DNA from 3 places in the Microbulbifer sp. SH-1 genome. Region 1 is predicted to be linked to each of the others. Evidence: predicted binding sites of a transcription regulator. Region 1 holds the regulator's gene; each other region holds the start of a gene.
The links. The regulator sigma-54, encoded in region 1, starts transcription at its own class of promoters, with help from an activator protein. The targets are predictions, from matches to a motif close to TGGCACANNNNTTGCNNT.

Region 2: glnL (nitrogen regulation protein NR(II)) is a predicted target of sigma-54. The motif match lies at 3,955-3,972, and genes of this name have one in related genera.
Region 3: nirB (nitrite reductase large subunit NirB) is a predicted target of sigma-54. The motif match lies at 3,826-3,843, and genes of this name have one in related genera.

What each region holds. Positions count from the first base shown of each region.
Region 1 is NZ_CP046948.1:33,409-43,589, forward strand. It holds gene rapZ (RNase adapter RapZ) at 59-919, opposite strand; gene ptsN (PTS IIA-like nitrogen regulatory protein PtsN) at 1,037-1,498, opposite strand; gene hpf (ribosome hibernation-promoting factor, HPF/YfiA family) at 1,550-1,843, opposite strand; gene GNX18_RS00205 (RNA polymerase factor sigma-54) at 2,025-3,503, opposite strand; gene lptB (LPS export ABC transporter ATP-binding protein) at 3,745-4,470, opposite strand; gene lptA (lipopolysaccharide transport periplasmic protein LptA) at 4,540-5,103, opposite strand; gene lptC (LPS export ABC transporter periplasmic protein LptC) at 5,090-5,653, opposite strand; gene GNX18_RS00225 (HAD family hydrolase) at 5,732-6,262, opposite strand; gene GNX18_RS00230 (KpsF/GutQ family sugar-phosphate isomerase) at 6,344-7,315, opposite strand; gene GNX18_RS00235 (phospholipid-binding protein MlaC) at 7,775-8,446, shown strand; gene GNX18_RS00240 (BolA family protein) at 8,563-8,799, shown strand; gene murA (UDP-N-acetylglucosamine 1-carboxyvinyltransferase) at 8,866-10,128, shown strand.
Region 2 is NZ_CP046948.1:3,574,654-3,584,834, reverse strand. It holds gene GNX18_RS14755 (NPCBM/NEW2 domain-containing protein) at 1-1,063, opposite strand, end outside; gene ntrC (nitrogen regulation protein NR(I)) at 1,333-2,751, opposite strand; gene glnL (nitrogen regulation protein NR(II)) at 2,808-3,881, opposite strand; gene GNX18_RS14740 (DUF4124 domain-containing protein) at 4,205-4,885, opposite strand; gene glnA (glutamate--ammonia ligase) at 5,043-6,446, opposite strand; gene thiI (tRNA uracil 4-sulfurtransferase ThiI) at 6,823-8,295, shown strand; gene GNX18_RS14725 (GreA/GreB family elongation factor) at 8,569-8,940, shown strand; gene GNX18_RS14720 (TIGR03862 family flavoprotein) at 9,057-10,181, shown strand, end outside.
Region 3 is NZ_CP046948.1:2,302,059-2,312,239, forward strand. It holds gene GNX18_RS09800 (NarK family nitrate/nitrite MFS transporter) at 1-3, shown strand, start outside; gene GNX18_RS09805 (NarK family nitrate/nitrite MFS transporter) at 173-1,651, shown strand; gene GNX18_RS09810 (bifunctional protein-serine/threonine kinase/phosphatase) at 1,785-3,533, shown strand; gene nirB (nitrite reductase large subunit NirB) at 3,982-6,510, shown strand; gene nirD (nitrite reductase small subunit NirD) at 6,803-7,159, shown strand; gene GNX18_RS09825 (nitrate reductase) at 7,187-9,889, shown strand.

The DNA of each region.
Region 1 (10,181 bases):
TGGCGCTGTGTGTGCTGATGTTGTTCTTTTATGGCAATTCCCGGCGTGTGAGACCGGTTTATTTCTGCTGCTCGCGGTGTCGGACCTGGATGTTCTTGAATTCGCTGGAAAAGTGCTTGGCCAGCTGTTCCACCATGTACACCGAGCGGTGGCGGCCTCCGGTACAGCCGACGGCGACGCAGGTATAGCTGCGATTGCTCTGCTGGTATGAGGGCAGCCAGCGCTCGAGAAATGTGGTGATGTCGCGCTGCATTTCCTCGGTCTCGTCGTGTGCGCGCAGAAACTCCGCCACTTCCGGATCGAGCCCGGTTTTGTTGCGAAGCTCTGCGACCCAATAGGGGTTAGGCAGGCAGCGCAGGTCGAACACCAAGTCCGCGTCCACCGGTACACCGTGTTTGAACCCGAAGGACTGGAACAGGATCGCCATGCCCGGGGAGTCTTTGCCCACTACGCGGGTTTTAACCTGGTCGCGCAACTGGTGCAGGCTGAGGCTGCTGGTGTCGATCACCAGGTCGGCCATGGCCGCCAGCGGGGCGAGTAGCTCCTTCTCGTGGTTGAGGGCTTCCAACAGGTGGGTGCGGCTGTCGCTGAGGGGATGCTTGCGGCGGGTTTCGCTGAAGCGCTGCACCAGCACCGGCGAGCGGGCGTCCAGATAGATGACGTCGCACTCGATGCCGCTTTCGCGCAATTCGTTGATAACCCGGGGAGCCTGGCGCACATCGTGCCAGAGATTGCGGGCATCGATACCCAGGGCCAGGTGGGTGGTTTCCTGGGGGGGGTGCTCGGTGACGCGGCGAATCAGCTCCGGCAACAGGCTGGCGGGGAGGTTGTCGATGCAGTTGAAGCCAACGTCTTCCAGCAGTTCCAGGGCAGAGCTTTTTCCTGAGCCAGAGCGGCCGCTGATGATCACCAGTCGCATAGAACAAGCGCTCCTTGCTGATTCAGTAGGGCGAGGGGCGCTGCCGCAGGCCGCTGCCCGGGATGGTTATCTGCAGCCGTCCGGTGGCGGCCGGGCGGCGGACAAGGTCGAGGGCTATTATGCCGCCGCCGCGCTGTTGATGGCCAGTGCGTAGAGCTCGTCACTGGTGGTGGCTTCGCGCAGCTTGTCGCGCACGCGGCTGTCGCTGAACAGGGCGGCGATTTCTGCCAGCGTATCCAGGTGCTCCTGGTCGGAATCCTCCGGAACCAGCAGGGCAAACAACAGATCCACCGGCTGGCGGTCGATGGCATCGAAATCTACCGCAGGTGAAGTGGTGCAGAGGACGCCGATGGGGCGCTCGCAGCCGGGCAGGCGGCAGTGGGGGATGGCGACCCCCTCGCCAATGCCGGTTGAACCCAGGCGCTCCCGGGCCACCAGCTGGTTGAAGACGGTATCGGAATCCAGGTCGGGGTATTGTTCTGAGATCGCCTGCGCGATGTTGAGCAATAGCTTTTTTTTGCTGCTCCCCGCCAGGTGGCACAGGCTCAGGCGGGGAGAGAGTAATGCTTCCAATGTCATAACTTACTGGTGATCTGACAGTGCAGGCCAGCCGTTTCCCGGGGGTAACGTCTAGCGGTGACTGCGTAATTTCTCTTTGTGTTTCAGCAGCTGCCGGTCGAGTTTGTCGGTGAGCGAGTCGATCGCCGCGTACATATCTTCCGATTCCGAGTCGGCAAAAATGTCCTTGTTGCCGTTCACATGAACCCGCGCTTCTGCTTTCTGGATAAGTTTGTCGACGGAAAGTATGACCTGGGCGTTGGTGATCAGGTCATTGTGGCGGGAGAGCTTGTCCAGCTTGGTCAGGCAGTAATCGCGAATGGCCGGGGTAAGGTCTACATGGTGGCCACTGATGTTGATCTGCATGGATTTCTCCTCATCGGGTACAACACAAACCGGTCGCACCCCCGCACAGGGCGGCAACCCTACTAGGAAGTGCGCCAGAATGGAAGGATACACTCAATGTACGGGTATTGGTCGGGCAGAAATTGAACGAAGAGTAGTCCTGCGACAGCAAATTGTGACTTGCGCGTCGCGGATGGTCGACCTACACCAGCCGTTTGCGCTCGCTGGATGAGGGTATGCCCATGGACTCGCGATACTTGGCCACGGTGCGGCGCGCCACCTGGATGCCCTGCTTGTCCAGTTCCTGAGTGATCTTGTTGTCTGACAGCGGCTTGCGCGGCTGTTCGGCGTCCACCAGTTTGCGGATCAGGGCGCGGATGGCGGTGGAAGACGCGTCCTCACCGGAGTCGGTGCTCACGTGGCTGGAGAAGAAATACTTGAGTTCGAACACACCGCGGGGCGTGAGCATGTACTTCTGTGTGGTTACCCGCGAGATGGTGGACTCGTGCATACCGATGGTCTCGGCAATGTTGGCCAGCACCATGGGCTTCATGGCCTCAGGCCCCAGCTCGAAAAAGCCCTGTTGTTTCTCGACGATGCAGCTTGCCACCTTCAGCAGGGTTTCGTGGCGACTCTGGAGGCTTTTCAGGAACCAGCGCGCCTCCTGAAGATTGTCGCGCAGGTAGTTGTTCTCGGCAGAGTTGTCGGCGCGACGAATGAGCGCGGCGTAGGCGTCGTTGATGCGCAATTTGGGTGTGGTTTCGGGATTCAGCTCCACCAGCCAACGCTGGTCGCGGCGGCTGACGATCACATCCGGCACCACGTACTGCGGTTCCTCGCCACCGAAGGCCTCGCCGGGATAGGGGGTGAGGGTCTGAATCAGGCGCATCACCTCGCCGAGCTGGGTCTCGCTGAGGCGAGTGCGACGGCTCAGCTGGCGGAAGTCGCGCTTGCCCAATAAATCCAGGTACTGGCCTACCACGACCAGCGCCTGCGCCAGCCAGGGGGTGTTTTCCGGCAACTGGCGCAATTGCAGCAGCAGGCTCTCGCGCAGGTCGCGGGAGCCGCAGCCCACCGGTTCGAACTGCTGGATGGTTTTCAGTACCGCGAGCACCTCTTCCACGTCCACATCCAAAGATGCTGCGAGGTCTTCGATGTTGATGTCGAGAAAACCATTGGGTGCAATGGCGTCGATCAGGGTCTCGCCGATCAGCTTGTCGATCGGGGTCAGTGGAGTGAGGTTCAGCTGCCACAGCAGGTGGTCCTGCAGGCTCTCCACCGCCGCGTTGCGCTGCTCCAGCGCGTATTCCTCGCCCTCGCCTCCAGCGTGACTGCTGTTGGTGTAAATGTCGTCCCAGCGGGTGTCTACCGGCAGGTCATCGGGGATATCGCTGTTCCAGTCGCCGTCGGCGCTGGACTCGGATTCACCGTTGAGGCTTTCGCGGTTGCTTTCGGCGCCATCGTGGGCCTGGTGCTCAATGGTAGCGGGGGTGTTCTGCTCCTGCAGTTGCTCGCCGGCGTGCTCGTCGAAGTCCGATTCCAGCAGCGGGTTGCTGTCGAGGGCGGATTGGATTTCCTGTTGCAGCTCCAGCGTCGACAGCTGCAGCAGGCGGATCGCCTGTTGCAGTTGCGGCGTCATTGTCAGCGAAGTGCCGAGTTTTAACTGGAGTGACTGCTTCATAGGGGGTGTGCCGATATAAAATGCTGGCGTTGCGCCGCTGCGACACATTTGATGCTTGTGCGGCGGCAGATTGCTCATCGCCTGCAGACTACCCCGGGGTAGTGCGGAACACAAGTGGCAAGGGGTGCGAAAACAAGCAATAAGCGTGCCGAAAGAGTTATCTGTTTCGGTCGCTTCGGTCAGAATTGTGATGGGAATCGGTATTCCGGGGTGAAATGCTGATGATTTCACCCGGATGGCGTCAGATGGTGAACTCGTGTCCCAGGTAGACGTCTTTCACCTGTTTGTTCTCGGCCACATCTTTGGGGTCGCCGGATGCGATGATGTGACCCTCGCTGACGATGTAGGCGGTCTCGCAGATATCGAGGGTCTCGCGCACATTGTGGTCGGTGATCAGCACGCCGATACCGCGGTCCCTGAGGTGGCGGATGATCTGCTTGATGTCGTTCACGGAGATGGGGTCCACACCGGCGAAGGGTTCATCCAGCAATACGAAAGCGGGGTTGGTGGCCAGTGCGCGGGCGATTTCCACCCGGCGCCGCTCACCGCCGGACAGCGCCATACCGAGACTTTCGCGGATATGGGTGATGTGGAATTCCTCCAGCAGTGATTCCAGCTGTTGGCGGCGCTGGCTGCGATCCAGATCCCGGCGGGTCTCGAGAATGGCGAGAATATTGTCTTCTACCGACAGGCGGCGAAACACCGAGGCTTCCTGCGGAAGGTAGCCGATGCCCTTGCGCGCGCGGCCGTGCATGGAGAGGCCGGTGATGTCTTCCTGGTCGATCATTACCTGGCCGGCGTCGGCCTGCACCAGACCGGCAATCATGTAGAAGCAGGTGGTTTTGCCGGCGCCGTTGGGGCCGAGCAGGCCGACCACCTGGCCGCTGGACACACTCACCGAGACATCCTTAACGACCTTGCGCTTCTTGTACTGCTTGGCGAGGTGGAGCGCTTTGAGCGTCGGCATAGTGAGTTCCGCTAACTGCGCGGCGGGTTCGCCGCTTTTTCTGACTGTTCGGGTTGTGTGGGTGGGCGGTTACTGGCCGTTTTCAGCCGGCTTGGACTCTGATTTGGCTTCGGGCTTCCAGATCATTTCCACGCGTTCCTTTTCCGACTGGCCCTGGGCCTGCATCTGCTCGCTTTTCAGGTCGTAGTCAATGCGCTCGGCGGACAGGGTGTTGCCATCGCGATCTACAAAGGCTTCTCCACTGAGTTGCAGGGCGTCGCTGCTCACCAGGAATTCGATACGCTTGGCGCGGGCCTTGACCGGGCTGGTGCTCTCTTCCACCTGTTGCTGAAAGTGGGCGGGGGCGCCGGTGGCAACCACCTTGTTGATCTCCCCTTTGGCGTTGCCGTGAACTTCCACACGGTCGGCGCGAATCTGCAGCGAGCCCTGGCTGATGACCACGTTGCCGCTGTACACAGACAGGTTTTTGTTGCGGTTGGCCTCCAGTTTGTCGGCGGACACCTTCACCGGTTGCTCGCGGTCGTTGGGGAGCGCGTGAACCTGAGGCGCCAGCAGTAGTGCGGCGGCAACGGCAGCACACAGGACACTGGCGGTCGCCGGCAGGCGGACACGGCGCAAATCAACGGGGTTCATAGCTGCTTTCCACATTTGACAGAATTTCTACCTTGTCCTGTTTGAGATCGGCCCGCAGTCCCTTGCCGGTGGTGCGGTTGGCACCGTCGGTAATGGTAACAACTTTGTCCGTTTCGGCGAATTCTTCGCGGGGTTTGATCGTGATTTTTTCCGTGCGCAGGGTGATGCCCGGTTGCGGTAGTTCCATGATGGAAACATCGCCCTCCAGCTCGACTTTCTGCCCGTTGTCATAGGCAACGCCAGTGTGTGACTCGGTGCGCCATTTGGTGTCTTCGCCTTGGTAGAACACCATGCGGGGTTCCGTGAGGTCCGCGCGGTCCCGGCGCGCAAACTGGAAAAAGGTAACGCGCTCGGCATCCACCTCGTAGGCGAGCGTGCCTTCGAGGCTGAAATGGCGCGTGCGGGCGTCGCGGATAATCAGGTCCGCCGCCTTGCTGTGTTCCTGCTGGGTCGGGCGCTTGCCAAGCAGTTGCTCAGACGGGCTTTCGGTAAACCACAGTCCCAGGGATATGAGTGCGACCACGATGACAAGTGGTAACCAGGTGCGCATGCTGTGTCCGTTTCCTTGTGTGGCAGCCGGGGTGGCGGCCGCCGGATCAACCCTTTATATGGGCTGAAGGTTCAGTTTTCAGGTGTCGCTGGCGAGATAGGGGGCCAGTGCGGCGTCAAACGTTCCCTGTGCCCGCATGATGCGGTCGCAGACCTCCCGTACGGCGCCGAGGCCGCCTTCGCGCTCGGTGACGAACAGGGCGCGCTCTTTGACTGGGGCGGCGGCGTTGGGGACGGCGACAGGGCAGCCTACCCGGGTCATCAACTGCAAATCAGGATAGTCGTCTCCGACATAGGCGATCTGGGCGAGATCGTAGGGCTCGTTGGCAAAGAGTTCCAAAAAGGCGCTGTACTTGTCTTCGCGGCCCTGAATCAGGCGGGTGATGCCCAGGTCGTGCGCGCGCTTTTCCACCACTGCACTGCGGCGGCCGGTGATGATGGCTACGCCCACTCCGGATTTCTGCAGCATTTTGATGCCGTGTCCATCCAGGGTGTGGAAGGTTTTTAGCTCATTGCCGTGATTGTCAAAATACAGCCTGCCGTCGGTGAGAACGCCATCCACGTCAAGTATCAGGTGGCGCACCTTGCTCAGTTTGAGTTCGATGCTCAGGTCGCGGTCGCTGCCCTGGTGCGAGGGGGAGTGCTGGCTCAAACGGGTGTCCTTCTATCTATTCGCTATTTCGCTGTTGTGTCAGATGACGCCGGCGCGCAGTATGTCGTGCATGTGCAGCAGGCCCACCGGATGGTGTTCCGGATCTTCCACCACCAATGCGGTGATCTTGTTGTCCTCCATAATGCGCAGGGCTTCTGCGGCGAGGATGTGGGCGCTCACGGTTTTCGGTCTGCGGCTCATCACCTTGCTCATGGTGGCGGTGTCCAGCTCGATCTTCTGGTCGATGACCCGGCGCAGGTCACCGTCGGTGAAGACGCCCTGAAGCTGGCCGTCGCGGTCTACTACGGTCGTCATACCGAAGCCTTTGCTGGTCATCTCCAAGAGTGCCTGGGAGAGCGGTGTTTCCGGGGAAACCTGCGGCAGTTCCTGCCCTGCGTGCATCACGTCCTCCACCTTCAGCAGCAGTTGGCGTCCGAGTGCGCCGCCCGGGTGGGAAAAGGCAAAATCCTCCGCGGTAAAGCCGCGCGCCTCCAGTAGTGCCACCGCAAGTGCGTCGCCCATCACCAGCGTTACAGTGGTGGAGGAGGTGGGGGCCAGATTCAGTGGGCAGGCCTCGGTTTCCACCGAGATGTCCAGGTTTACATCGGCGGATTGAGCCAGGGGGGAGTCTGGCTTGCCGGTCATACTGATCATGGGAATGCCCAGTCGCTTCAGCAGCGGCAGCAGGGTGAGTACCTCGGCGGACGACCCGGAATTGGAAATGGCAATGACCAGATCCTGGCGGGTGATCATGCCGAGATCGCCGTGGCTCGCTTCGCCGGGGTGCACGAAAAAACTCGGTGTGCCGGTGCTGGCAAGGGTGGCGGCAATCTTGCGGCCGATATGTCCGGACTTGCCCATGCCGGACACAATGACACGCCCTGGGCAGCCCAGGATCAGTTCGCAGGCGCGGTTGAAGTCATCACCAATACGCCCTTCGAGCGCGGCTACGGCGGCGGTTTCCATGGATATGGTGCGGCGTCCGGCCTGGATGATCAGATCTTTTCCCATGACATCTCTCGTGTGGAATTCCCGGGGCAGGCAAGGGCGCTATCGGCCGGTATCTGCGTCCATATACTGGAGGACGCGGGGCGTGCGGCCCTGTCTGTTGCGACCAGCGGCAGCCCGTATTCGTTCCGCTGGCCCGCGGGCTGACGTGCTAACCTTTGTAGTATCCGCGGAGGCAACGTAGAGGTTCGCGACACATATCGGTTGCGGGCGCGGCTGAGGGCCACTTGCGCTGACGCCGCCGAGATAGACGTTGCCGTCAGGCGGGGGTGAAAGTGACCCAGTGCCGCTTGTTCGCGGCGGCGCCATGGTATAGTTTGCCGCCGCTATTGTCAGCTGCTGCGTCGGACGAGGCCCGGATTTGACCTTGTCGGTACTTGCCAGTGAGATAATTCCGCATCGCTGCGACACTTTTTGGTGTTGTGTGCATCCAAGGGACGAATTGCCAATGGGAGATTTTCTGTGAGCGCACTTTTCATGACCAACCAGACCGGAGTTTTTCAATCCGCGATTGCGCGCGGGGCCAGGGCGCTGCTTGCCACTGTTCTGCTGTGCAGTCTGGCACCCTTTGCCAGCGCCGCTGAAAACCCCTATGCCACGATCGAAAATGTGTCCAATCAGCTGCTGGGGGTGATTCGCTCCGAGGGCCAGCAGGTCAGCTCGAATCCGCAGGGCTATTACGCCTCCGTGGATCGGGTGCTGGCACCGGTGGTGGATTTCGATTTCATCGCCCGCGGCGTTATGGGCAGCTATGCGAAGCAGGCCACGCCCGCGCAGCGCGCAAAATTTTCCAGCACTTTCCGCCGTGACCTGGTCGCGACCTTTGCCCGCGGCGTCGCCACGTTCGGCAATATGGATGTGAAGGTGGTGAATCCCGGTTCTACCCCCAGTGGCAACCGGGTCAATGTGCTGCAGGAGGTGCGCAGTCCCGAAGGTTTGACCAAGGTTTCCTACACGCTGGTGCGCAACAAGAGCGGCCAGTGGAAACTGATCAATGTCATCCTGAACGGCGTCAATCTCGGCAAGACATTCCGCGGTCAGTTTTCCCAGGCCATGCAGGCGAATGGCGGTGACATCGACCGGGTGATTGCCAGCTGGTCTGCGGCCGACAACGTTGCGGATGGCGCGCGCTGAGCACACATCAATATCAGGGCGCAGCCCGCGGAATCGCGGCTGCGCCGGCGGGCGCTTTCCAGTACACTTCGCGCCGGCTCTAATTCCGACTGAAATTCCCACCTGTATTTACTTTTATGCAACCAGATCAGATCAAGGCCCTCATTGAAGGGCAGATTCCCGGCAGCCAGGTTACCGACGTGTCTTTCGAAGGCAGTCACCTGCATTTGACCATCGTCAGTGAGGCCTTCAACGGCCTTTCCCGGCTTAAGAAGCAGCAGCTGGTTTATGGCGCTCTGTCCGACAGAATTGCCGACGGCACCCTGCACGCGGTGCAGATGAAGACCCTCACTCCGGAAGAGGCCGGTCAGTAACCTCTTTCCCCTGCCGGGCTCCGGGCTTGCCAGGGATTATTGTTTCGCTACGGGAAACCAGTTCGAATGGACAAACTGATTATCGAAGGGGGCAGCCCCATCTCCGGAACCCTGAAAATTTCCGGAGCCAAGAATTCCGCACTGCCGATTCTGGCCGCGACCTTGCTGGCCGATGGTCCGGTGCAGATTCACAATCTCCCGCACCTCAACGATATCACCACCATGATTACCCTGCTGCGCTGCATGGGGACCGAGATTACCGTCGACGAGCGGCTCGGGGTAGAGATTGATCCGCGCTCTGTCAACGATCTGACGGCGCCTTACGATCTTGTGAAAACCATGCGCGCGTCCATTCTGGTGCTGGGTCCGCTGCTGGCGCGTCACGGCGTGGCCAATGTGTCTTTCCCCGGTGGTTGTGCCATCGGCAGCCGCCCGGTGGATATCCACCTCAAGGGGCTAGAGGCGATGGGGGCGGAAATCACGATCGACGAAGGTTTTATTCGCGCGCGCAGCAATGGTCGCCTCAAGGGGGCCAACATCGTGATGGAAAAAGTCACCGTCGGCGGTACCGAAAACCTGTTGATGGCGGCGGCGTTGGCGGAAGGCACCACGGTGCTGCACAACTCGGCACGGGAGCCGGAAATTGTCGATCTGGCGGATTTCCTGACCGCTATGGGGGCGCAGATCGAGGGGGCGGGTACCGACACCATCCGCGTGCACGGCGTGCCGCGGCTGAACCCCTGCTCCTTCACGGTAATGCCCGACCGCATCGAAACCGGCACTTTCCTGGCCGCCGCCGCTGCGGCTCGCGGTCGTGTGCGCCTGACTCACACCCGCGCGGATATCCTCGATGCGGTGCTGGTGAAGTTTGAGGAGGCTGGTGCTCACATCGGTATCGGTAACGACTGGATCGAGCTGGATATGAAGGGCAACCGCCCAAAAGCGGTTAGTTTCCGCACGGCACCTTATCCCGCGTTCCCCACCGATATGCAGTCCCAGTTCACTGCGATGAATGCGGTGGCGGAAGGCAAGGCGACGGTGGTGGAAACCATTTTCGAAAACCGTCTGATTCAGGTGCACGAACTCAATCGTATGGGCGCGAACATCGTGCTTGAGGGCAACACCGCCATTGTGACTGGGGTTGAGAAGCTCAAAGGGGCGCCGGTCATGGCGTCGGATCTGCGCGCTTCCGCGAGCCTGGTGATTGCCGGTATGGTTGCCGAGGGCACCACGACGGTGGATCGTATTTACCATATCGATCGCGGATACGAATGTATCGAGGAAAAACTGCAGCAGCTGGGTGCCAATATCCGTCGCGTGCCAGGCTGATTTGCCGCTGCGCTAGATGCTTGCTGTCTAGCGCTATTCTGGATTTGTATTGG
Region 2 (10,181 bases), 1.1 Mb from region 1:
GTGCCACCACCAGATTCGCCAGGTGCAGCCACACCCCGTGAAAGTAGCCGCGCGCGCATCCCAGCGCGGCAAACGGCACCATCAGGAACAGGTAGCGCTCATGCATGGAAGGCGCAAGCGCGAAGAATCCCAGCAGCATCACCATACTCAGACCCACCACCTCGCCAAACCGGCGGCAGCCCACCCAGGCCCGCGCCATGCACAGCACCGACACCAGCAGGAACAAGCCGAGTCCCAGCTTTTGGGGCGTCGCCCAGCCGACACCCGGGATCAGAGGTAAGTGCATGTCGGTGTTATTGCCGGCGAGCAGGAACCAGAGATTTGCGGCGTTCATGGTAGAAAAGGGAAAAATGTCTGCGTTGCCGAGATAAGCCGCGTGAAACATTTCCTGAAAGCGCCCCACCCAAATAAACGGCAGAAAGGCCACAAACCCCACCAGCAGAAATCCTGCCAGCGCCCGCGGTGCGTAGTGCCAGGTGCGGAGGCGCCAGCGGTGCATGAACAGGCCCGCCAGTACCGGCAGTATTACAATGGCCTGGAACTTCCACACCAGCGCCAGCGCAAACGCGGCGCCGGCGGCAAAGAAGCGCGCGCGAAAAGCGCACACCAGAGATATCCACATGGGTAGGAATGGCAGCAGATCCACCTGCCCCCACACAGGGCCGTCCAGTAGCAGTGCCGGACTCGCCACCACACTCCAGAAAACCGGGCTGCGCAGCGGCTCGATACCGCGCTCCACAAGCAGCCGCTCCACCTGCTGGCACAGCCACAACTGGGTGGCGAGCACCGGCAGCAGCACAAAAAATTTGAGCTGCATCGGCGACGCCGGTGGGTATTCCAAATTCAGCGCGTCAAACAGCTGAGCCAACAGCCAGAACCAGTGCAGCAGCATCGGCGGGTAGTTCGCCTGGATATGCCCGTAACCCTGCGACAGCGCCGCCATCCAGTCGCTCCAGTAACCCAGGTCGCCGCCGTGGCCGTTCCAGAACAGGGCACAGAAAAAGAACAGGGTACACAGTGGCATGGCCCAATTCCGCTGGGCCGGGGGGAGGTCCTTGAGCATGGTTTTTCTTTTCGCAATCCGGGAAATTTCTGTCCGCTGATCTCTGCGTGCATACGCAAAAACAGCAACCTGCAGCAATAGAACGACCACCTAGTCCCGGTAGTCGTCCGCAAGATGCGGCAAGTGGCGCCAATGAGCGAAATCTGGGATGCGTGTCACAAATATGGCTGGATCGTAGCTCAGAGCTGGAGGCCAGGGGATGCGCCCGGCAGAGGACCGGGCGCAGGAAGGGCATTTTCAGCCGCGGGGAAAGAGAGCGCGGTTTGCGCTCAATCGTCCCCGCCGCTCATCCCCAGCTCCTTGAGTTTGCGGGTGAGGGTGTTGCGTCCCCAACCGAGCAATTCCGCGGCATCGCGTTTGCGGCCGGCGGTGTGTTTGAGGGCGATTTCAATCAGAGCGCGCTCGAACGCGGGCACCGCCTGGCCGAGGATTTCCCGCTGGCCGGTGGCGAGCGCCTGATCCGCCCACAGGCGCAGAGCTTTCTGCCAGTCCTGAGGCACTTCGCTGCTGGCGCTCTGCTGGTGTAATTCCGGCGGCAGGTCATCGACATGCACCTCGCGGCCGGAGGCCATCACGGTGATCCAGCGGCAGGTATTTTCCAACTGGCGTACGTTGCCGGGCCAGTCGAGACTGGCGAGGTACTCCTCGGTTTCCTTGAGCAGGATTTTCGGTTCTACCCCGAGGTCTTTGGCGGCAATGTTGAAGAAGTGGCGCACCAGGCGGGGAATGTCTTCGCGGCGATCGGCAAGACGCGGGATGTGAATGCGGATGACGTTGAGGCGGTGGAACAGGTCTTCGCGGAATTTGTGCTGTTCGACAAGGCGTTCGAGATGCTGGTGGGTCGCGGCGATGATCCTTACATCCACTTTTACCGGGGTGTGGCCGCCCACCCGGTAAAACTCCCCGTCTGCCAGTACCCGGAGCAGACGGGTTTGAGTCTCCGCGGGCATGTCCCCGATCTCATCCAGAAACAGGGTGCCGCCATTGGCCTGCTCGAAGCGGCCGGCGCGCTGGGCGCTGGCGCCGGTGAAGGCGCCCTTTTCGTGGCCGAACAGCTCGGATTCCATCAAGTCGCGGGGAATCGCCGCCATGTTCAAAGCAATAAATGGCTGGCTCTTGCGCGGACTGTGGTTGTGCAGCGCCGCCGCCACCAGCTCCTTACCGGTGCCGGATTCGCCGTTGATCAGCACCGTGATATTGGAGTGCGACAGGCGGCCGATCGCGCGGAACACCTCCTGCATCGCCGGCGCCTCGCCGATGATTTCCTTATTGCCAGTACCGTTTTCAATGACTACGGGCTCTTCCGGCTTCTGCTCGTTGGCGTGGGCCAGGGCGCGGCGCGTTACCGCCACCGCTTCGTCAACGTCGAACGGTTTCGGCAGATATTCGAAGGCGCCGCCCTGGTAGGCCGCCACCGCACTGTCGAGATCCGAGTGGGCGGTCATGATGATGATCGGCAGCGACGGGCGCTCCGCCTGGAAGCGCTGCAACAATTTGAAGCCGTCGGACCCGGGCATGCGGATATCGCTGATCACCACGTCGGGGGTTTCGCTGTAGAAGTCGTCCAGCGCGCGATCGCCGTTTTCGTAACAGGTGGTGTCGATCCCGGCACGAGACAAAGCGCGCTCCAGCACCCAGCGGATGGAGCGGTCGTCATCAATGATCCATACGCGATTGTTCATAGTAATTTCCCGGCTCTGTGATTACTTTCTAATAATTCTGCTACTCGCATTGCCGCCGATCGCTAGTCGCTTACCAGCGGCAAATAAATCTGGAATTCGGTCAGCCCCGGCTGGCTTTCGCATTTGATGAGCCCCCGGTGCTGATTGATGATGTGCTGGGAAATGGACAGCCCCAGCCCCGAGCCCTCAGCGCGCCCGGAAATCATCGGGTAAAAAATGCGTTCGCGGATGTCTTCCGGAATCCCCGGGCCGTTGTCGACGATGTCGATGCGGCACACCAGCGCACAGTGGCGGCGGCCAATGGTGAACTGCCGCTGCACCCGGGTGCGGATGGTGAGGTTGCCGTCCGCCAGCCCTATATTCTCCGCAATCGCCTGCATGGCGTTGCGCGCGATGTTGAGTACCGCCTGGATCAACTGTTCGCTGTCGGCGGGAATGTCCGGAATCGACGGGTCGTAATCCCGTTTAATTTCCAGCGCACCGTCGCATTCCGCCTCGATCAGCTGCGCCACCCGCTCGGTGATGGAATGCACGTTCACCGATTGCAGTTTCACCGGTTTGCGCGGCCCGAGCATGCGGTCCACCAGATTGCGCAGGCGATCTGCCTCTTCAATGATGATCTGGGTGTACTCACCGAGGCCGTCGTCGTCGAGATCTTTAAGCTCCCTTTGCAGCAACTGTGCCGCTCCGCGAATGCCGCCGAGCGGGTTCTTCACTTCGTGCGCCATGCCGCGAACCAGATTGCGGGTGGTCTCCTGGGCGGAGAGCAGTGCATCCTCGCGCGCGATGCGCAACAGGCGGTCCATGGACTGCACTTCCAATAGCAACAGGCCGAGGTCGGTAAGCGGTGTCACCGAGTAGTCCACGGTGCACTCTTCCAGGTTGTGCAGAAACCACAGGGCGCGGCGCACGGTGTACTTCTCACCGGTGGCGAGCGCCGAGCGCAGCGACTGTTCCGCGGAGCGGGATTCCCGCACCACTTCCTCCAGCGGCAGGCCAATGGCGCGGGCACTGGACGCCGCTACCAGGTCTTCTGCCGCCGAATTGAGGTAGCAGAGCGACAGGTTTTCATCGAGCACCAAAACCGCCGACGTGAGATTGTCCAGCAGCAGGCGTAACTGGCGGTCGTTGAGCATTCAGTCTTCCGAGGTTGAGAATTCCGAGGTTGAGAGAACCGATTTGGTTCACGTTTTCGGCTCGCCTATTGGCAGTGCAAAAAGCAAACCAAAATGGCGCAAAAACCGGATTCACGGGAAACGTTCGGGGGCACCGGAAAAAGATGCCGCCAGGACGTGCACCATTATTGTGCGTAGAGCAAAAAATAGCCAGTCTCGCCGCACAAAATCGGCCGGAGAACAGAGGGACAGCATCGGCGACAGGGGGTGAAGGAGCAAAAATGGGGTAGGGGATGGAAGAGAGATGGTCGCGGGCACCGGAGAGAGTGCCCGCGGGCGCCGCTTCAGCGCGGCTGGGGCTTCGGCGGGCTGGCGATACCGGGGACCTGCGGCGCCTTCGGCATCTGCGGCGCCTGCTCGGCGGGGAAGTCCGGCACCTGACCACCGGGACGCTTCACATGCACCTGGATTACCTGAGACTGCGCCAGCGGTTGACCACCCGCATCCAACAGCACCGCCTGGATGGTGTGGGTGCCGCGCTCCAACGCGGAGATATCCAGGCTGGTTCCCGAGGAGGTGCCGGACCAGCGCTGGCCATCGATCACCGCGTAGAAGGCGTAGCCGTCCCGGGGCACCGGGTCCAGCGCTACCTGCAGCACGATAAAGCGCTGGCCCGGGGGGATGGTGGCATCGTTTGCCGGGCTGACAATGGCAAAATTCACCGGGCGCTGGTCGTCACTGCGCGCCGCCCGCTCTTCCCGTGCGTCGCGGTCCCGTGGCGACAGCTTGCGCAGCGGCAAAGGGGTGGGTTGCACATTGGTGGGACCAATCGCGATCTTTTCCGCCTTCGAGCCCGCGGGTGCGGTATCGCTGAAGGTGACGCGCCCGTCGGGGCCGACGATCCTGTAGACACTGGTGCCGCCAGAGGAATTCTCACTCTGGGCCTCCGCCGCTGCACCCGAATCCTGAAGCGCCAGTGCCGGCGCTGCCAGTAGCATCACCAACAGTGCAATCCTTGTTGTCATGGGCATTCCCGCCTGTTGCATTCTCAATCTTGTTGTTAAGGCTAGCCATCTGTCACACAAAAAAAAAGCCCACACCGAAGTGTGGGCTTTCCCGTCATCTTTGCACCGCTCTCATCTGAACCGAACCGAGTGCGATGCGCCGACGATACCTGCCAAATTAGCAGGAGTAGTACATATCGAACTCAACCGGGTGAGTGGTCATGTTCACACGCTGCACTTCTTCGCGCTTCAGGGCGATGAAGGCGTCGATGGCGTCGTCGGTGAATACACCACCTTCGGTCAGGAAGGCGCGGTCCTGATCCAGTGCGTCCAGAGCCTGCTCCAGGCTGGAAGCAACGGTCGGGTACTCGGCCAGTTCTTCCGGCTCCAGATCGTACAGATCCTTGTCCGCCGGGTCGCCGGGGTGAATCTTGTTCTTCACGCCATCGAGGCCCGCCATCAGCAATGCCGCGAAACACAAGTAGGGGTTGGCGGTCGGGTCCGGGAAGCGGGTCTCGACGCGCTTGCCTTTCGGACTCGCCACGAATGGAATGCGGATGGATGCGGAGCGGTTGCGCGCGGAGTAAGCCAGGATTACCGGCGCCTCGAAGCCCGGCACCAGACGCTTGTAGGAGTTAGTGGACGGGTTACAGATAGCGTTCAGGGCGCGCGCGTGCTTGATGATACCGCCGATGTAGAACAGGGCAGTTTCAGACAGACCTGCGTAGGCGTCACCGGCGAACTGGTTAACACCGTCCTTGCTGAAAGAATGGTGTACGTGCATACCGGAACCGTTGTCACCTACCAGCGGCTTGGGCATGAAGGTGGCGGTTTTGCCGTAGGCGTGCGCCACGTTGTGCACGGCGTACTTCAGGATCTGAACTTCGTCAGCCTTTTTGGTCAGGGTGTTGGCGCCAACGCCGATTTCACACTGGCCAGCGGTGCCCACTTCGTGGTGGTGCACTTCGATTTCCAGACCCATCTGCTCCATCGCGGCGCACATGGCAGCGCGGATGTCGTGCAGGGAGTCGACGGGCGGAACCGGGAAGTAGCCGCCTTTCACGCCCGGACGGTGGCCCATGTTGCCTTCAGCGAAGCTGGCACCAGAGGACCAGGCCGCTTCCTGGGAGTTGATCTTGTAGAAGGCGCCACCCATTTCGGCACCCCAGGTAATGTCGTCGAATACGAAGAACTCGGGCTCCGGGCCCATCAGTACCTTGTCGCCCAGACCGGTGGACTTCAGGTATTCCTCGGCGCGCATGGCGATGGAACGCGGGTCGCGCTCGTAGCCCTGACCGGTGATCGGATCGACGATGTTACAGCGGATGATAACGGTCGGCTCGTCGGTGAAGGGGTCGAGGAAAGAGGTATCGTCGACCGGCATCAGTACCATGTCGGATTCGTTGATACCCTTCCAGCCGGCGATGGAGGAACCATCGAACATCTTGCCGACTTCAAAGAATTCACTGTTTACTTCCTTAGAAGGAATAGAAACGTGCTGTTCTTTACCCTTGGTATCGGTGAAGCGCAGGTCTACCCATCTGGCTTCGCTCTCTTTGATCAGTCCGAGCGTCTTTGACATTGCAGTCCTCCAAGAATGATAAGTTATGTGTCGCGCCAATTCGCTGTATCTTGTGGCAACAGTAAAAGCAAGGAGTGTGCCAAATTGGGGCAAACTGACTGTAGGCGGCGACTGGCGCGCGGAATACGGCGGCAGCGGCCCTGTTCGGGACCAAATCGGCCGGGCAATGCCCAGAACAACCCCAAGGTAGTCCCAAAATTGGTGCTTTCAAACCCCGGAATGCACCATTTTGGGGCCAAGAAGTCACGCAAGGCACCATAATGGTGCTGCAAGCAAATTCCCGGTAGCGAGTTTATAATTCGCCACCTTTCCCGGGAAGCGGCGAACGCGCTCCCGGCCCCCTATTTCTGTCAATTGCGGTTCCGGCACATCCCCTATGCACTTCGTCGTCAAGTTTTTCCCTGAGATCACCATCAAAAGCAATCCGGTGCGCAAGCGCATGTCGCGCCAGCTCGCCGACAACCTGCGCAAGCTGATGCGCGGGCTCGACGACCGCATCCAGGTGCGCAAGGACTGGGAAAAAATCGATGTCATCGCGCCGGATGCCGTATCCCATCTCGGCGACCGCATTGAAGAGGTACTGGCGCACACGCCCGGCATTGCCAACTTCGCGCGGGTGCAGCAGTTCCCGCTGGGCGACATGGACGACATTTACCACAAGACCCTGTCGGTGTGGGGCGACAAGCTCGCCGGTAAGACCTTCTGCGTGCGCGTGAAGCGCACCGGCAAACACGACTTCCAGTCCCTCGACGTGGAGCAGTATGTGGGCGGCGGCCTCAACACTAATACCCAAGCCGCCGGGGTGAAACTGAAGAACCCCGACATCACCGTCAAACTGGAAGTCCGCCACGACAAACTGAACGTTATCGAGCAACTGCACCAGGGCCTCGGCGGCTTTCCGCTGGGCACCCAGGACCCAGTCATCTCGCTGGTGTCCGGCGGCTTCGACTCCACCGTCGCCAGCTATCTCACCATCAAGCGCGGCATCCGCACTCACTTCCTGTTTTTCAACCTGGGCGGGCGCCAGCACGAGCTTGGCGTGAAAGAAGTGGCGTTCTATCTGTGGGAACGCTACGGCGCGTCACACCGGGTGAAGTTCATCACCGTGCCATTCGATGAAGTGGTGGCGGAAATCCTCGAGCGCGTCGACGACTCACACATGGGCGTGATCCTGAAGCGCATGATGTTGCGCGCGGGCACGGTGATCGCGAAGGAACTGGACGTGGATGCGCTGGTCACCGGCGAAGCCATCGCCCAGGTGTCCAGCCAGACCCTGAAGAACCTCTCGGTGATCGACCGCGTCACCGATACCCTGGTGCTGCGCCCGCTGATTGCCTCCGACAAGACCGACATCATTCGCACCGCGCGCGAAATCGGCACCGAGGAATTCGCCGCGAATATGCCCGAATACTGCGGTGTGATCTCGGTGAAACCCACCACCCGCGCAAAACTGGAGAAAGTCGAGCACGAGGAAACCCGCTTCGACTTCACCATCCTCGACCGCGCCATCGGCAACCGGGTGATGCAGAACATCGACGAGGTAATGGAAGACCTGGGCGAGGATGCCCCGGCCGTGGAGGAGTTCGCCGAGCCGGGCGACGCCGTCGTCATCGACATCCGCCACCCCACCGAGGAGGAAGTGAATCCGCTGGAGCTCGACAACGCCACGGTGGAAACGATTCCTTTTTATCGCCTCAGCACCGCTTTCAAATCCCTAGATAAAGACAAGCAGTACCTGCTGTACTGCGCCCGCGGCGTCATGAGCAAGCTGCATGCCTCGCACCTGTTGGACGAGGGCTACCGCAACGTGGGAGTATTTCGTCCACTGCGGGAACATGAACCCAGGTAATTCTGCCGACACCCTGTTTACCACCTCCCCCAGGCCGCCGGTTCGCGGATATAGCAAACCGGCGCAGAAGTGCTATGGTTGCCCCATGATCAGCCATCACTCTCCGGCCACTTCGGCCCCGCAACATACCGCACGCGCGCCCTTCTCCGGGCGTGCGCTGGCTGCTGCCTTACAGTCCTAGGCCGGGTTTCCGACAGCGCGCGGGAAATCCGGCGCCCCGGTTCCCCGCGCCCCTCTCAATCCCGAATTCACCTGCTTTGCATTGGAGAAGTTATGACTTCGCTGCCCCCAATCATCGTGTCCCGCGAGGATCGCGAACAAATCTACAACCTGCTGGACAGTATCCCCGCGCACAACGAAGTGGTCGAAGGCCTGTACGATGAACTGGACCGCGCCGAGATCCGCGAGGAAAAGGACATGCCCGGCGACGTGGTGCGGCTCAACAGCAACGCGCGCTTTACCAACGAGGCGTCCGGCAAGGTGTACCACCTCAAGCTGGTGCTGCCGGCGAACAAGACCGGAGACCACTGCGTCTCCCTGCTCACCCCGGCGGGCGCAGCCCTGCTCGGCCTGAAAGCCGGCGACAGCATCGAGTGGCCGGTGGCCGGCAAGTCCCTGCGTCTACGATTGAACGCCGTGGAGTGAACCAGCGGTCAGCGAACCTCTGGGTCGGACCGGCAGCGACCTGTACTCCCTGGTGAGGCCGCAGCGGTCCGTCTCGGCTAGAATGCACCGTTTTCACCGGGACCACCCCAAAAGCCATGACCGATTCAGCCAAACCCACCGCCCCCCGCGTCGCCATCATCGGCGGTGGTCCCGCCGGGCTGATGGCCGCAGAAGTGCTGGCCGCGGCAAAGGTAGATGTCGACCTGTACGACGCCATGCCGTCGGTGGGGCGCAAGTTCCTGCTGGCGGGGGTGGGCGGCATGAACATCACCCACTCAGAGCCCAAGGCAGCATTCCTGTCGCGCTACCGCGAGCGATGCACCGAAATGGTGCACCTGCTTGAAGACTTCGACGCGGACGCCCTGCGCGACTGGATTCACGGTCTCGGCATCAGCACCTTCGTCGGCACCTCGGGGCGGGTCTTTCCTACCGATATGAAGGCCGCGCCGCTGCTGCGCGCCTGGTTGAAGCGCCTGCGCACACAGGGGGTGACCATCCACACCCGTCACCGCTGGCTGGGCTGGAGCGACGGCGGCGCACTGCGTGTGGAGACGGTGGACGGTGAAAAGCGCATCGAGGCTGACGCGGTGCTTTTGGCCCTCGGCGGCGGCAGCTGGCCGCGACTGGGCTCGGACGGCCGCTGGACCTCACTGCTGCAAGCCCGCGGTGTGGACCTCTCGCCCCTCAAGCCGAGCAACTGCGGCTTCGAAGTGGCGGCGTGGAGCGAACATTTGCAGGCAAAATTCGCCGGCGCCCCGCTGAAGAACGTGGCACTCCGCGTCGATGACGAAGCGCCGCGCACCGGTGAGTTTGTGCTCACCGACTGCGGTGTCGAGGGCAGCCTGGTGTACGCCCTGTCCGCCGCCATCCGCCGGCAGATCGAGGCGCGCGGGTCCGTCCGGGTACTGCTCGACCTGCTGCCGCAGATTTCCGCAGACAAACTGGCCGCGGCGCTCGCCAGGCCCCGCGGCAAGCAGTCTCTCGCCAAACACCTGCACCGCCAGGCCGGACTCAGCGGTGTCAAGGCGGCGCTGCTGCACGAACTCGCACCGCGCGACGCATTTGCGGATCCCGCCCGCCTCGCCCCCTGGATCAAGGCCCTGCCCATCGAACTGGTACGCGCGCGCCCCATCGAGGAGGCCATCAGCAGCGCCGGCGGCGTGCCCTTCGAGGCGCTGGACGGCGGCCTGATGCTAAAGGCCCTACCCGGGGTCTTCTGC
Region 3 (10,181 bases), 2.3 Mb from region 1:
TGACTTTTCCCCCGTCATTCCCGCGCAGAAACGTCATGCCGGACTTGATCCGCTACGGGAATCCAGCGCCGCAATTTCTGGATCCCCGCTTGCGCGGGGATGAGGAGGTAGTGTTTTGGAAGACGGCAGCAACAGAACAGATAAAAGTTTTATTTAAAAATGGGATACAACCATGTCTTCCGATTCTTTGAATCTGTTTTCCTTCACGGGAAAAATCCGGGTGCTGCACCTGACCTGGATTGCGTTCTTTATTACGTTCTTCGCCTGGTTCAACCACGCACCGCTGCTGATGGCGATTGCCGACAGTCTGTCGCTCACGTCCGAGCAGGTGAAAACGCTGCTGATCCTGAACGTAGCGCTGACGATTCCGGCGCGGGTGATCATCGGCATGCTGACCGACAAATACGGTCCGCGCCTGACCTATTCGCTGCTGCTGGCCATCGGCAGTGTACCTTGCTTTATTTTTGCGCTGGCCGACAGCTTTACTGCGGCGGCCATCGGCCGTTTTCTGCTGGGCTTTATCGGCGCCGGATTCGTGGTGGGTATCCGCATGGTGTCCGAGTGGTTCCCGGCCAAACAGCTGGGCACGGCCGAGGGCATCTATGGCGGCTGGGGCAACTTTGGTTCTGCCGCGGCGGCCATGACCCTGCCCACGATTGCACTGCTGGTCGGCGGTGACTCTCCAGGACAAGAGGGTTGGCGCTATGCCATCGGCATCACTGGCGTCATTGCGCTGGTATACAGCGTGATCTACTACCGCTCGGTGACCGATACCCCGAAGGGTGGTACCTATTTCAAACCGAAAAAAATCGGCGGCATGGAGGTTTCCAGCCCATCCGATTTCGTGCTGCTGCTGATCATGAAGGTGCCGATGTATGCGGCGCTGGCGCTGCTGACCTGGAAGCTCTCCCCCCAGGGCGTGAGTATGCTGTCGCAGCCGGTGGCGATCGCGATCTATGTGGCGCTGGCGGCGCTGTATGTGTTTGATGCGAAAAAGTGCTACGAAATCAACCGCGAAATTTTCGTGAAACTGCCGGAGCCGATCCATCGCTATCAGTTCAAACAGGTGGCGGTGCTGAACATTCTTTACTTTGCCACTTTCGGCTCGGAGCTGGCGGTGGTTTCGATGTTGCCGCTGTTTTTCTCGGAGACGTTTACGCTGGATCCGGTGAAGGCGGGTCTGCTGGCTTCGGCTTATGCGTTTATGAATCTGATGTCGCGCCCGGCGGGTGGACTGATCAGTGATCGCTTCGGGCGCAAGAGTACGCTGCTGATTCTGACGGCGGGGCTGGCGCTGGGTTATCTGACGATGAGCATGATCGACGCACAATGGCCGCTGTATCTGGCGGTGGCAGCGGCGATGGCGTGCTCTTTCTTTGTGCAGTCTGGTGAAGGTGCGGTGTTTGCGGTGGTGCCGCTGATCAAACGTCGCCTGACGGGTCAAATTGCGGGGATGACAGGGGCTTACGGGAATGTAGGCGCGGTGTTTTACCTGACTGTTTTGAGTATGGTTTCTTACCAGACGTTTTTCCTGGTGATTGCGGGCACAGCGGTACTGGGATTTGTTACGCTGCTGTTCCTGGAGGAACCGGAAGGCCAGATGGCAGAAGTCATGCCTGACGGCAGTGTTTCACTGATCGACGTGGCCTGATCCACTGGATTTGTTGTGATCCGGCTCAACTACGCGCTCTACAAAAGTCGTCATGCCGGACTTGATCCGGCATCCAGCTTCGTAGCTATGGATTCCGGGTCAGGCCCGGAATGACGAAAGAAGGCCAACCACTTTGAACACCACCTGCGAAACCATCACTGTGCCTGATTCCGATATTGCGGCATCCAATTCCGAAAAACTGGAATTTGCCACCGCCACCGAGTGCGGCCAGCGCGCGTACAACGACGATGCGGTAGCGGTGTATCGGGCGAGCGGGAGTGAGTTGCGGTATCGCGGTTCGCTGGCGGCGATTGCGGATGGGGTGGGGAGTGCGGAGGCCGGGGGGGCGGCGGCGCGGGCGGCGGTGAGTGGGTTTATTTCCGACTATTACAGTACGCCGGATTCCTGGTCGGTGAAGCAGGCGGCGGCGCGGGTGTTGCACGCATTGAATGGTTGGCTGTATCGCCAGAGTGGTGGTGCGGATGAGATTCAACGCGGGTGGCTGACGACGTTTTCGGCGGTGGTATTGAAAGGGTCGACGGCGCATCTGATCCATATCGGGGATTCGCGGATTTACCGTCTGCGCAACGGGAATCTGGAATGTTTGACGCGGGATCACAGTCGCACGCTGGGGCCGGACAAGACGTTTCTGAGTCGCGCGCTGGGGATGGATGCGCATATCGAGGTGGATTACCGGCAGGAGCCGCTGGAAGCGGGCGACTTGTTCTGTGTGACGACCGACGGCATCCACGATTTTTTGCCGCTGCCGCAGTTCGCGACGTTGCTGGAGCAACATCAGTTGGAGGCGGCGCAGCCGCTGATTGCGGCGGCGCTGGATAACGGCAGCAAGGACAATTTGAGCCTGGCGCTGTGCCGGGTGAATGTGCTGGAAGCACTGGAATCCGACGATCTGATGCTGACTGCCGGCCAGCTGCCCTTCCCACCTCCACTGCAGCCGGGCAACAGGATCGATGGCTATGAGGTGCTGCAGGAACTGCACGCGAGCAGTCGCAGTTATCTGTATCTGGTGCGGGATCTGGACAGCGGCATCCTGTGCGCACTGAAGGCGCCATCGGAAAATTTCATTGACGACCCGGCCTATATCGAGCGCTTTATCGCCGAGGAGTGGACCGGGCGCCGGCTGGATCACCCGGCCATCGTCAAGGTGTTTCCGCCGAAGAAGGAGCGCCGGTTTCTCTATCACGTGATGGAGTATGTGGATGGACAGAATTTGCGGCAGTGGATGCAGCTGCACCCGAAGCCGCCACTGGATCAGGTGCGCAATCTGGTAGAGCAGCTGGTCAGCGCGCTGCGCAGGCTGCAGAGGCTGGAGATCGTACATGGTGATCTGAAGCCGGAAAACATCATGGTGGACTCCTCTGGGCGCCTGAAGCTGATCGACCTGGGTGGTGCCAATGCAGAGGGACTGCAGGAACTTCTGCGCTATCAGGACAGCGCACCGCCCGGCAGCAAGAATTACTGCGCGCCGGAGTATTTTGTGGGCGACGGCGCCAGCCATCGCTCGGATATTTTCTCCCTCGGGGTCATCGCCTACGAAATGCTTACCGGCGAGTACCCGTATAAAGAGCGCTTCGGCAGTAACCACTACCAGCTGAAGAATTACGCGGGCATGCGCTACATCAGTGCGCGCCAGCACCGTGACGATATTCCCGACTGGATCGACGGCGCACTGCGCAAGGCCTGCTCACCAGACCCGAAAAGCCGCTACCCGGCACTGTCGGAATTTGTGCACGATCTCAGCACGCCCAATGTGCGCTTCGCCAGTGTGGAGAAACCGCCCTTGATAGAGCGCAATCCGCTGTTGTTCTGGCAGACGGTGGCGGTGCTGGCGATTCTCTCGCACCTGCTGTATTTCTTGTGATCCAAATTTCGGCGCGCGCAAATCCACTCTGAAACTAAAGAGTGACGAGGCGGCACCCTGTAAGAGCCAGCCTGCTGGCGAACAACCGCGCTGCCAATAAGCATCATCGCTTCGCCAGCAAGGCTGGCTCCTACAATAATCGCGACCCGTAGGTTGGGCAATCAACCCAAAGGCCCCGCATTGGTGCGCAACCGGCCGTCGCGCACCAAGTTGCACCACCCCGACATGCAAAATCGCCAATAACCCGCACAAACCCTGTGGTTTCCTCACCACCTGCGCCATCTCAACAAGTTGGCACAGAGATTGAATACCTTTAGTCACAATCCGAAACTTTTCAGCAAGGCAACGGCGCCTGACACTCTTCGACAGAAGAGGGGCAGCCGTGCGACCCGATCCCACCAAGCTCCCTCCCTCCTGCCGAAGCACTCAGGTTAAAACGGCAGAGATTATGGTTAAGCAAAAAATCGTCGTCATCGGCAACGGCATGGTGGGTCACCACTTCCTGGAACAACTGGCGAACCGCCCCGAGCGTGCAATGTTCGACGTGCTGGTGTTCTGCGCCGAACCCCGCCCCGCCTACGACCGGGTACACCTGTCCGAATACTTCGGCGGCCGCTCCGCGGATGACCTGGCCATGGGCAAGGTGGAACAGTACCGCGAATGGGGTTACGACCTGCGTCTGAACGACACCGCGGTGAGCATCGATCGCGAAAATAAAATCGTCACCTCCGCCAGCGGTGCGTCCGAAGCCTACGATCATCTGATACTGGCCACCGGCTCCTATCCCTTTGTCCCACCAATCCCAGGTCACGAGCACGAAAAATGCTTCGTTTACCGCACCCTGGAAGACCTCGACAAGATCCAGGCCGCCGCCAAAAACGGCAAGGTCGGCGTGGTGGTGGGCGGTGGCCTTTTGGGCCTCGAAGCCGCCAACGCCCTGAAGCAGCTGGGCCTGGAAGCCCACGTGGTGGAATTTGCCCCCGGCCTGATGTCCGTGCAGCTGGATGAAGGCGGTTCGAAACTGCTGCGGGAAAAAATCGAGGAGCTGGGCGTTACCGTACACACCAGCACCGCCACCGAACTGATTGAGGAAGTGGATGGCGGTCGCCTGCGCATGCAGTTCAAGGGTGATGAAGAACTCATCACCGACCTGATCGTGTTCTCCGCCGGTATCCGCCCGGAAGACAACCTGGCACGCTCCGCCGGTATTACACTCGGCGAGCGCGGCGGAATCGTGATCGACAACCACTGCCGCACCTCCGACAAGAATATTTTTGCCATCGGCGAGTGTGCCCTGTTCGACAACCGCATCTTCGGCCTGGTCGCACCGGGTTACTCCATGGCGCGCACCACGGTATCCCTGCTGTGCGGCGAGGCAGCCGAGTTCAACGGCGCCGACATGAGCACCAAGCTGAAGCTGCTGGGTGTGGAAGTGGGCTCTATCGGCGATGCCCACGGCCGCACCGAAGGTTCCGCCGCGATCACCTTTGTGGACGAGCAGACCGGTGTGTACAAACGCATGATCACCGACCGCGCGGGCAAGAAACTGCGCGGCGCAGTGCTGGTGGGCGACACCGGGGATTACGACACTCTGCTGCAATACCACCTGAACGATATGGATCTGCCGGAACACCCGGAGCAACTGATCCTGCCGGCGCTGGACGGGGCCAAACCGACCCTCGGCGCGGGCGCACTGCCGGACACCGCGACCATCTGTTCCTGCCACAACGTGAGCAAGGGCGACATCATCGGTGCAGTGCAGGGCGGCTGCTGCTCCGTGGGCGAAGTGAAAGACTGCACCAAGGCGGGCACCGGCTGTGGCGGCTGTTCCGCCCTGCTGAAAAATGTGGTGGACGCAGAGCTGGCTGCGCTGGGTGTGGAGGTCAACAACGACCTGTGCCCGCACTTCCCCTATACCCGCCAGCAGATTTTCCACATGGTGCAGGTGGAGGAGATCAAGACCTTCGACGAGCTGCTGCACAAGCACGGCCGCGGCAAGGGTTGTGAAATCTGCAAGCCCACCGCCGGCTCCATTTTCGCGTCGCTGTGGAATGAACATATCCACAAGAAACCGCATGTGGGCCTGCAGGATACCAACGATACCTTTATGGCGAATATGCAGAAGAACGGTACCTATTCCGTTGTTCCGCGTATTGCCGGCGGCGAGATCACGCCGGACAAGCTGATCGTGCTGGGCCAGGTAGCGAAGAAATACGACCTGTACACCAAGATTACCGGCGGCCAGCGTATCGATCTGTTCGGTGCGCGTCTGGAGGAGCTGCCGGAGATCTGGCGCGAGCTGACGGATGCGGGCTTTGAGACTGGCCACGCGTATGGCAAATCCCTGCGTACAGTGAAGTCCTGTGTGGGCAGTACCTGGTGTCGCTATGGCGTGCAGGACAGTGTGGGTATGGCACTGACTGTGGAGAACCGCTACAAGGGCCTGCGTTCGCCGCACAAGATCAAGATGGCGGTGTCCGGTTGTACCCGTGAGTGTGCGGAGGCGCAGAGCAAGGATATCGGGGTGATCGCCACCGAGAAGGGTTGGAACCTGTATGTGTGTGGCAACGGCGGTATGCGTCCGCGCCATGCGGATCTGTTTGCGACGGATCTGGATGATGTAACCCTGATCAAGTATATCGACCGGATTCTGATGTTCTATGTGCGCACGGCGGACAAGTTGCAGCGGACTTCGGTGTGGCTGGAGAACCTGGAGGGTGGCCTGGATTACCTGCGCGAGGTGGTGATCGAGGACAGCCTGGGGCTGGGTGAGGAGCTGGAACGTCAGATGGGCAATGTGGTGGGCACTTACCAGTGTGAGTGGAAGACCGCGATCAATGACCCTGAGATGGTGAAGCGTTTCCGCCAGTTTGTGAACACCGATGCGAAGGACGAGAAGATCGTATTCGTGGAAGAGCGCGAGCAGCGCCGCCCGGCGACCCGCGAGGAGATCGTCAAGATTTGTGAGCCGGCTTGATTTAGCCCGCTGCCACCGCCCGCTCTGAATGGGTTTGGTGGCGGTGGAGCACCGGGTGTGGGGTTTCAGGACCGCTGTGAACCCATCCATGGGCGCTGCGGCGCAAACTTCCTGTTTGCGACGCTCCTGAAACCCCACACCCGGCACTCCACCTTCGCGCCGTGCGAAAGTGTTTTTAATTCCTTTCGTCATTCCGGCGCAGGCCGGAATCCAGCCCCACAGAAGCTGGAACAGAACTTAGACTTTTAGAATTTCACCACCCTACTCTTTCATCAAGATGTGGAGAACCAGAATGAGCGAAGTTGCCATAACCCGCGCCGAGTGGCTGCAAGTCTGCAAGCGATCAGATCTTGTAGCCGATTCCGGAGTGTGCGCTCTTGTGGGCGGTCGTCAGATTGCCCTGTTTTTTTTACCCGATCAGGAACCCCAGCTGTACGCCATCGACAACTGGGACCCGATCGCCGATGCCGGTGTGATCGGCCGCGGTATTGTTGCGGAGATCGACGGTGAGCTGACGGTGGCGTCGCCGCTGTACAAGCAGCATTACCGCCTGAGCGACGGTCAGTGCCTGGAAAAGCCCGAGTATAAGCTCGAGGTTTTTCCGGTCGCGTTTGAAGGCGACGATGTGCTGATTCAGGTTGATCAATAACAACTTTAAAAAGATAAGCAGTAGACGATGGCTTTAACAGAACTGTTCAGCGCTCGCAGATCCTGCACTACCTGTCCTTACTGCGGCGTGGGCTGCGGTGTCGCGGCGACGCGGGAGATGACGTCGGCGGGTGGTGAGGAGGTGATTCGCATCCAGGGCGATGAGCAGCATCCGGCGAACAAGGGCAAGCTGTGTGTGAAGGGCTCTTCGCTGGCGGATACCCTGGGCAATCACGGACGCCTGTTGAAGCCACGCCTGCACGGTGTGGATTGCGACTGGGATACGGCGCTGGATTTTGCGGCGTCGAAGCTGCGTGAGACCATCGACGAGCACGGGCCGGATTCGGTGGCCTTTTATCTTTCCGGGCAGTTGCTGACGGAAGATTATTACGTGGCCAACAAGCTGATGAAGGGATTCATCGGCACGGCGAATGTGGATACTAATTCGCGCCTGTGCATGTCGTCCGCGGTGGCGGCGTACAAGCGTGCGCTGGGCGCGGATGCGGTGCCGTGTAATTACGAGGATCTGGATGAAGCGGAGTTGGTGGTACTGATCGGCTCCAACGCCGCCTGGACCCATCCGATCCTGTTTCAGCGTATGCAGGCGGCCAAGTCGAAACTCGTCGTCGTCGATCCCCGCGGCAGTGCCACCAGTGAGATGGCGGATCTGCATCTGGCGATTACACCGGGCAGTGATGCGGCTCTGTTCAACGGGCTATTGCACTACCTTGCCGAGTTCGGTGCGCTGGATCAGGGGTTTATTGAAAACCACACGGAAAACTTTACCGAAGCCCTGTATACGGCGGCCGAGTGGACGCCGGAGAAGGTGGCGGAGTATTGCAGCCTGGAGCTGGAGCAGTTGCTCGAATTCTACGAGCTGTTCCGCACCACGGAAAAAGCCATCAGTTTCTATTCCCAGGGTGTCAACCAGTCCAGCACCGGGACCGACAAGAACAACTCCATTATCAACTGCCATCTGGCCACCGGACGCATTGGCAAGCCCGGTTGCGGCCCCTTCTCCATTACCGGCCAGCCCAATGCCATGGGCGGGCGCGAGGTGGGGGGGCTGGCGAATATGCTCGCCGCGCATATGGATTTCACTGCAGACAATGTCGAGCGCGTGGGCCGATTCTGGAATGCGGCCAATATGGCGAAAGGACCAGGACTCAAGGCGGTAGACCTGTTCAATGCGGTGGAGAGCGGCCAGGTAAAAGCGGTGTGGATCATGGCCACCAATCCCGCGGTAAGCATGCCGGACGCGCGTCGCGTGGCTGCGGCGCTGAAAAATTGCCCCACGGTGATCGTATCCGACTGCGTGGCGGATACGGATACCGCGCGCTGCGCGGATCTGCTGCTGCCTGCAACCACTTGGGCGGAAAAGACCGGTACCGTCACCAACTCCGAGCGCCGCATTTCCCGTCAGAAAGGTTTCCTGCCGAAGCCAGGGGAAGCGCGCCACGACTGGGAAATAATCTGCGATGTGGCGAGCCGCCTCGGCTTTGCAGAGGCCTTCGACTACGCATCGGCTGCGGATATTTTCCGCGAACACGCGGCGCTTTCCGGATTTGAAAACAACCGCGAGCAGGCGCGACGCGCATTCGATATTTCCGCACTGGCGAATATCAGCGATGCGGAGTACGACAACTTTACCCCGGTGCAGTGGCCGGTCAACGCCGCCAATCCGCAAGGTACCGCGCGATTGTTCAGTGATGGCGACTTCTTTACACCCAATGGACGTGCGCGTTTTATTGCCGTTGATCCCCAGTGTCCAAAGCAGGAAACCCGCGACGAATATCCACTGGTGCTGAACAGCGGCCGCCTGCGCGACCAGTGGCACACCATGACCCGCACCGGCCGTGCGCGCAAGCTGCTGGATCACAGCGAGGCGCCGGAGCTGCATATACACCCCCAGGAAGCGCGGAAGTACGGCATCGAAGATGCACAGCTGGTGCGCGTGGAAAGCGAAAAAGGCCAGTTCTTCGGGCGCGCCCGCGTCACCGCCAGCCAGAAACCCGGCCAGCTGTTTGCACCCATTCACTGGAGCGACAGCCTTGCCCACAACGCTACTGTGAGTGCGCTGGCCATCCCCTTCACCGACCCCTTTTCCGGCCAGCCGGAACTGAAACAGGTGGCAGTCAAGATCGAACCGCTCAGTGCCCACAGCTATGCCTGCCTGCTGCTGCGCACCAAAGCTGCGGAGGAACTGCATACCCGCTTGCAGGCCGGTGATGCACAGTTGTTCGACACCATACTGCATTGGTACCGGGTGCCGGTGGACGGCGGCTACCGCTTCGAGCTGGCTCTGAAAACCCAGCCCGACTGGCAGGCCATGGCAGACAAGCTGTTCAACCTCAGTGGTCAGCAGCTCAACCGCAAACGCCTGCAGTTGCCGAGTGGTGAACGCTGGCTGTTACACAGTGAGCAGATGGAGTTGCTGGTGTTCACCAGTGCTGAATGGCAGTCCCTGCCCGACCGAAAAACGTTGGAAAACGCCCTGCAACAACCCCTGCCGGATGCGCCGGCCAAGCTGTTGCACGACGTGCCTGCCGGCGCGCAGATGGTGTGTACCTGCCTGCAGGTGTCCCGCAAGGAAATCGAAATCGCCATCGCCGAAGGTGCGGCATCGGTGGAGGAACTCGGTGAATTGCTGGGCTGCGGCACCAACTGCGGCTCCTGCAAGCCGGAAATCTCCGCACTGCTGACCACCAACTTGGCCGTCGCTGTCGGTTAAGTACCATACAAAACACCGTCATGCCGGACCTGATCCGGCATCCAGCTTCGTGGCACTGGATTCCGGGTCAAGCCCGGAATGACGAATCACGGTAGACGTGCGATGCTTTTGAACCGATTGGGAGATGCACTGCACCTGCCCACCTCACAGAATCAACGTCATGCCGGACTTGATCCGGCATCCAGCTTCGTAGCGCTGGATTCCGGGTCAAGCCCGGAATGACGGTGGTCGTGCGGGCCACCCCTCTCAAGACTTGGCAAATCCCACCCGTCCCGGCTATCTTCCCAGCCAA